DNA from 2 places in the Nocardioides aquaticus genome. Region 1 is predicted to be linked to the other one. Evidence: riboswitches for the same ligand, from Rfam matches in the RefSeq annotation. Region 1 holds a riboswitch; the other holds the start of a gene.
The links. A riboswitch is a leader RNA that binds a small molecule or an ion and turns the genes downstream of it on or off. The one in region 1 is predicted to bind cobalamin.
Positions count from the first base shown of each region.

Region 1 (3,530 bases):
GTCGCGGACCCGCTCCACCTCCAGGCAGCGGGCGGCCTCGAGCAGGCCCTCGGCCAGGGGCGTACGCCCGCCGGCGGGCAGCACCTCGAGGCGCGCCGCGGCGACGTCGACCGAGCGGGTCGGTGGCAGCGTCAGCTCGGCGCCCGTGCCGCGGAAGGTGACCAGCCCGACCTTGTCGCGGCGGCGGTAGGCGTCGAGCAGCAGCGACAGGATCGCCGCCTTGACCTCCTCCATCCGCCGCCGGGCCGCCATCGAGCCGGACGCGTCGACGCAGAACAGGACGAGGTTCGACTCCCGGCCCTCGCGCACCGCCACCCGCAGGTCGTCCGGGCGCAGCAGCACCCGCCCGCCCGTCCCGGGCACCCGGCCGCGGGCGACCTGGTGCGGCGCGGCGGCCCGTACGGTCTCGCCGAGGTGCACCGCGCCCTGGCGGCCGGGTCGGGAGCCCGTACGGCGTCCGGTCGACGTCACCGCCCGGCTGCGCCGCCCGGCCTCGCCCTCGCCGGTGCCGCGGACGGCCAGCAGTCGGGCGCGGTACGCCTGTCCCGCACCGACGGTGGAGGTCCCGCCGGGCGGGGGAGCGGGAGCGGGGTCCGGTGCGGGGTCCGGTCCTGCGTCATGCGTTCCGTCCAGGTGGTTGTCCGGAGCGTCTGACGTCCCGCCGTCCGCCGGTCCCGGGTCCGGTCCTGGGTCCGGCGCAGCGTCATGCGCTCCGTCCGGGGAGGTGTCCGGAGCGTCTGACGTCCCGCCGTCGTCCCCGCCACCGTCCCCGCCACCGTCCCCGCCACCGGGCGGCTCGGGGTCGGGCTCGTCGGGGTCGTCGGGCAGCAGGTCGTCCAGCAGGTCCTCCTCGAGGCCGGGGGCGTCGAAGGGGTTGCGCCGGCGGCGGTGCGGCAGGGAGAGGCGGGCCGCGGCGCGGATGTCCTCGGTCGTCACGAAGCGCCGGCCGTGCCAGGCGGCGTGCGCGGCGGCGGTGCGCGCGGTGACGATGTCGGCGCGCATCCCGTCGACGTCGAGCGCCGCGCAGAGCTCGGCGATCCGCAGCAGGGCCCCGTCGCCGACGACGACGTCGCCGACCAGGGCCTGCGCGGCCGCGACGCGCGCCCGCAGCGCCTCCTCGTCCGGCGCCCAGGCCGCTGCGAAGGCGTCCGGGTCGGCGTCGTAGGCCATCCGCCGACGGACCACCTCGACCCGTCGGGCCGGGTCGCGGGGGGCGGCGACCTCGGCGGTCAGGCCGAACCGGTCGAGCAGCTGCGGGCGCAGCTCGCCCTCCTCGGGGTTCATCGTCCCGACCAGCACGAAGCGGGCCGCGTGCGAGACCGACACCCCGTCCCGCTCGACGGTCGCGCGGCCCATCGCCGCCGCGTCGAGGAGCAGGTCGACGAGGTGGTCGTGCAGCAGGTTGACCTCGTCGACGTAGAGGATGCCGCGGTGCGCACGGGCCAGCAGGCCGGGCTCGTACTCCGCCGTGCCCTGGCTCAGCGCCCGCTCCAGGTGCAGCGAGCCGAGCACCCGGTCCTCGGTCGCACCGACGGGCAGCTCGACGAGGCGTACGGGCCGGCTCTCCACCGCCGCGTCGGAGGCGAACGGGCCGTCCGGCGACGCGGTCTCCCGGCCGCGGTCGGCGGGGTCGGAGGAGAACCGGTCCCCGGCCACGACCTCGACCGGCGGCAGCACCGCGGCGAGGGCGCGCACGATCGTCGACTTCGCGGTGCCCTTCTCGCCGCGGACCAGCACGCCGCCGATGGCGGGGCTGATCGTGGTCAGCACCAGGGCGAGCGCCATCGGGTCCAGGTCGCCCGGCCGGGCGCCGGTCTCGCCGGTGCCGCTGTCGCCGCTGGTGTCGCCGCTGATGTCGCCGAGGTCGCCCGCGGGCACGACGGCAGAGAAGGGGTAGTGCGCTGGCATGGGAGGCTCCCGCTCGTCCGCCATCGGATGGGCGCCTCGAGGCCGGTCTTCGGACTTCCTCGAGCACGCCGGATCGCGCGTCCAGGTCACCGCAGCGGGCCTGTGCCGGACTCTCACCGGCTTCCCAGATTCTCCCCTCGGCGTCCGGTCGTGACCGGGGCGTCGGGGCACCTCGTGGCTGAGCCGCCACGCTAGCGCAGTCCGGCCCTCCGGAGGCACGCCCTAGGGTCGGCGCCCATGAGGGCGAGGATCACGGTCGTGGGGATCGGCGCCGACGGGTGGCCGGGCGTCCCGGCGCGCCTGCGGTCGCTCGTCGACGACGCGGAGGTGGTGCTGGGCGGGGCCCGCCACCTGGCGCTGCTGGAACCGCGGCCCGGTCAGCACCGCGTGCCGTGGCCGGTGCCGCTGCGCGCGGGCCTGCCGTCCCTGCTGGCCGAGCACGCCGGGCGACGGGTGGTCGCCCTGGCCACCGGCGACCCGCTGCTGTCCGGCGTCGGCACCACGCTGGTCGACCTGCTCGGCGCCGACGCCGTGGAGGTCCACCCCGGCCTGTCGTCGGTCGCGCTGGCCCGGGGACGGCTCGGCTGGTCGGCCGAGAGCGCCGCGGTGGTCAGCCTGGTGGGCCGCGACCCCGCGCTCGTCCTGCGCGAGCTCGCCCCGGGCCGCCGCGTGGTCGCGCTGTCCTCGGACGCGACCACGCCGGGCGCGCTGGCCCGGCTCCTCGTCCGGCAGGGGTACGGCGCCTCGCTGCTGGCGGTGCTCGGCGACCTCGGCGCGCCGACCGAGTCGCGCCTCGACGCCGCCGCCGCGGCCTGGGACGCGGCCGCCGACGCCCGCGTCCCCCCGCTCAACGTGGTGGCGGTCGACCTGCGCGGGCCCGTGGTCGGGTCGTGGACCGCCGGGCTGCCGGACGAGGCGTACGAGCACGACGGCCAGCTCACGAAGCGCGACCTGCGCGCCTCCGCCCTGGCCCGGCTCGCCCCCCAGCCCGGGCAGCTGCTGTGGGACCTCGGCGCGGGCGCCGGCTCGGTCGGCGTCGAGTGGATGCGTGCGCACCCGACGTGCCGGGCCGTCGCGGTCGAGATCGACCCCGCGCGGGCCGCCCGGATCGCGCGCAACGCCGCGGGCCTCGGGGTGCCCGCGCTCGACGTCCGCACCGGCCGCGCCCAGGAGGTCGTCGCGACCCTGCCGGTCGCGCTGGCCCACCCGGACGCGGTGTTCGTCGGCGGCGGCGCCACGGCGCCCGGCCTGCTCGACCTGTGCCGCCAGGCGCTGGCCGACCGCGGCCCCGGCAGCCGGCTGGTCGTGCACGGGGTCACCCTGGAGACCGAGTCCCTGCTGGCCCGGATGCACGCCGACCACGGCGGCGAGCTGACCCGCACCTCGGTCGAGCACGCTGCCCCGATCGGCTCCTTCCGCGGCTGGACGCCCGCCCGGGCCGTCACCCAGTGGAGCTGGACCGTCCCCACCACCACCAGCACCAGCACCAGCACCGTGGAGGAGCAGCCATGACCGTCCGCTTCGTGGGCGCCGGCCCGGGCGCCGCCGACCTGCTCACCCTGCGCGCCGCGGCCCTGCTGGGGCAGGCCGACGTGGTGCTCTACCCGGGCACGTACCTCGAC
Region 1 covers NZ_CP075371.1:274,991-278,520, forward strand. The annotation lists gene ENKNEFLB_RS01390 (VWA domain-containing protein) at 1-1,785, opposite strand, end outside; cobalamin riboswitch at 1,932-2,098, opposite strand; gene cbiE (precorrin-6y C5,15-methyltransferase (decarboxylating) subunit CbiE) at 2,146-3,420, shown strand; gene ENKNEFLB_RS01400 (cobalt-precorrin-4/precorrin-4 C(11)-methyltransferase) at 3,417-3,530, shown strand, end outside.

Region 2 (3,530 bases), 1.4 Mb from region 1:
GGTTCAGGCGGGAGCTCATCGTCGCCGAGGACCTGGTCGAGCAGGTCCTCGTCCAGGCCGGGTGCGTCGAACGGGTTGCGCCGGCGCCGGTGGGGGAGCGCCAGCCGAGCCGCCGCCCGGATGTCCTCGCGCGTGACCTCGGTGCGTCCGTGCCAGGCCGCGTGGGCGACGGCGGTGCGGGCGGTCACGATGTCGGCACGCATACCGTCCACGTCGAAGGCTGCACAGACCTCCGCGATCTTCCACAGCGCCTGCTCGGAGAGGTGCACCGTCCCGACGATCTCCTGTGACTTGACGATGCGGGCGGTGAGGGCCCGCTCCGCATCGTCGTACGTCGCCGCGAAGCCATCCGGGTCTGCGTCGTAGGCGAGCCGGCGGCGTACGACGTCGACCCGGACCGCCGGGTCCCGAGAAGCTGCGACCTCGACGGTGAGGCCGAACCGGTCGAGGAGCTGGGGTCGGAGCTCGCCCTCCTCGGGGTTCATCGTGCCGACCAGCACGAAGCGTGCCGCGTGCTCGACCGAGACTCCGTCCCGTTCAACAGTGGATCGGCCCATGGCGGCGGCGTCGAGGAGCAGGTCGACCAGGTGGTCGTGCAACAGGTTGACCTCGTCGACGTACAGGATCCCGCGGTGGGCGCGAGCGAGCAGACCAGGCTCGTACTCGGCACGGCCTTCGGACAGTGCCCGCTCAAGGTGCAGCGACCCGAGCACGCGGTCCTCGGTGACACCGACGGGCAGCTCGACGAGACGCACCGGCCGCGCCTCGGTCTTCGCGTCCGAGGCGAACGGGCCGTCGGGGGAGAGTGTGGTGCTTTCGCGGGGGTCGCTGGAGAACCGGTCCCCGGCCACCACGTCGATGGGGGGCAGGACGGTGGTGAGTGCGCGCACGATCGTGGACTTCGCGGTGCCCTTCTCGCCGCGTACCAGCACCCCGCCGATGTCGGGCGAGATTGTGGTGAGCAGAAGGGCGAGCGCCATGTCGTCGGAACCGACGACGGCAGAAAACGGGTAGTGCTGTGGCATGGGAGGCTCCCGCTCGTCGCCAGTGAATACGTGGGCGCAAGGCCGGTCTTCGGACTTGCTGGCTCGACGTCCGGGGACGCCGTCCAGACCACCGCAGCGGGCCTGTGCCGGATTCTCACCGACTTCCCAGATTCTCCCCTCAGACCGCCCGCTCCGTGTGGGACGTCCGGCACCTCGGGGCACCTCGTGCCTGTCACCGGTCACGATAGCGTGCCGTCGTGTCCTTCTCACTGCCCTCTCGTGTCACTGTCGTCGGCCTCGGTGCAGACGGGGGGGCGGGTCTGCCCGAACCGGCCAGGGCGCGGGTGCCGGTGCCGGCTCCGTGGGGATCGAGTGGATGCGCGCCCACCCCACCTGTACGACTGTCGCCGTCGAGGCCGACCCCGAGCGCGCCGCGCGGATCGGCCGCAACGCCGCGTCTCTCGGCGTTCCCACGCTGCGGGTTGTCCACGGCCGCGCACCGGAGGCGTTCGACAAGCTGCCAGCCCCGGATGCGGTCTTCGTAGGCGGCGCGGCGACGGTGCTCGGGGTGGTGACCGGCAGCCTCACCCGACTGTACCCGGGCACCTACCTCGATGAGGAGGTCCTCGGGCACTGCTCCCCGGACACCCAGCTCGTCGATACCCAGCATCTCGACCTCGACCAGATCATGGGTCACCTTCTCGAGACCGACCGGGACGGGCTCGAGGTCGTCCGGTTGGTGTCGGGAGACCCGTCGGTCTACTCGGCCCTGACCGAGCAGACCCGTCGCCTCGACGAGGCCGGCGTGGCCTGGGAGGTGACGCCGGGGGTGCCGGCCTACGCCGCTGCTGCCGCGCTGGTGGGTCGCGAGCTGACGGTGCCGCTGATCACCCAGTCCGTGGTGCTGACCCGCGCCCAGGCCAGATCGACGGCGATGCCTGAGACCGAGGCCCTTCGCCACTTCGCACGCACTCGCGCCACCCTCGTGATCCACCTGGCAACCACTCGGATCCGTGAGGTGATCAGCGAGCTGGTGGGCGAGTATGGCGCTGACTGCCCGGTGGTCGTGGTCTACCGAGCCAGCCAGACGGGTGAAGTAGTGCTCCACGGCACCGTCGCCGACATCGCCGAGCAGGTCGAGCACGCGGGCCTCCGGCAGGCCGCTGTGATCATGGTCGGGCGGGCTCTGGATCCCCGCGATGGTGGGGACTCCTACCTCTACGACCCGACGCGAGACCGCTCGACGAAGTCCTGACTCAGTCGACGAACCGCGGTGTCCACACGCTCCCGGACGCCGTACGACGTGTGGTCGAGGCCCCCACGATCAGCAGGCACTTCATGTCGATCGACTCCGGGTCGAGCTCGGCCAGCGTGGTGACGCGCAGCGACTCCTCCTCGCGGCCGATGTCGCGACCCACCACCACGACCGTGGCGGCGGACTTGTGCTCGAGCAGCAGCTTCTGGGCGCGCACGATCTGGTCGGTCCGGGAGCGGGACGCGGGGTTGTAGATCGCCAGCACGAGGTCGGCTTCAGCGATGGCCCGCAGCCGTCGTTCGACGACCGACCAGGGCTTGAGCCGGTCCGACAGGCTGACGACCGCGAAATCTGCGCCGATGGGCGCGCCCGCCCGTGCGGCTACGGCCTGCACCGCACTCACGCCGGGCAGCACCCGGATCGTCACCTCAGCGTAGGCCGGGTCGGCGGCGGCCTCGTGGACGGCCGAGGCCATCCCGAACACCCCGGCGTCCCCGCCGGAAACGACGGCGACCTTCTCTCCGCGCAGTGCAAGGTCGAGAGCCAGCCGGGCCCGGTCGAGCTCGACGGTGTTGCCTGAGGCATGCCTGGTCAGGCCGGCGCGTTGCGGCACCCGGTTCACGTACGGCGCGTAACCCACCACGTGGTCCACCTCGCGCAGCGCTGTGGTCGCCTCGGGAGTGATCCACCCCTCCGGGCCTGGACCGAGCCCGACCACCAGGAGCTCCGCGGTGTGCTCGACCGGCTCTGGCTGGGCGTGAGCTCGTCGCCCCGTCGGTTCCTGGTGCAGCGAGTCTCCCGGCACTACGATCAGCGAGAAGTACGGCACTGTCGCAGGGTCCACGTCCGCCACCGGAAGCCACCGCTGTTCGGGCATCGAGGCCCGTTCGACATAGAGCGCGTGCTCGAGCCGGCCCGCCTGCGCCAAGGCCGACCTGACGGCCGGGAAGGTGCGGCCCAGCTTCATGATGATCGCGCCGTCGGTGTCGGCCAGCCGTCGTGCGAGCTCGGCCTCGGGCAGCGTGCCCGGCAGGATCGTCAGCACGTCGGTCTGCCGCACCAGCGGCGACGCGACGGCTGCCGTGGCCGCGGCGAACGCCGGCACACCCGGAACGACCTCGGTCAGGAACCGCTCGGAGAGACGGTCATGCATGTACATGTAGGAGCCGTAGAACAGCGGGTCTCCCTCGGCGAGCAGCACCACCGTCCGACCGAGCTCGAGGTGCGCGGCCAGGCGGGCGGCCGACTGCTCGTAGAATTCCGCCATAGCTCCGGCATAACCCCCCGAA
Region 2 covers NZ_CP075371.1:1,682,312-1,685,841, forward strand. The annotation lists gene ENKNEFLB_RS08090 (magnesium chelatase subunit D family protein) at 1-1,025, opposite strand, end outside; cobalamin riboswitch at 1,049-1,217, opposite strand; gene ENKNEFLB_RS08095 (cobalt-precorrin-4/precorrin-4 C(11)-methyltransferase) at 1,363-2,241, shown strand; gene cobJ (precorrin-3B C(17)-methyltransferase) at 2,243-3,530, opposite strand, start outside.
Region 2: another riboswitch for cobalamin. It lies ahead of ENKNEFLB_RS08090 (magnesium chelatase subunit D family protein); the one in region 1 lies ahead of ENKNEFLB_RS01390 (VWA domain-containing protein).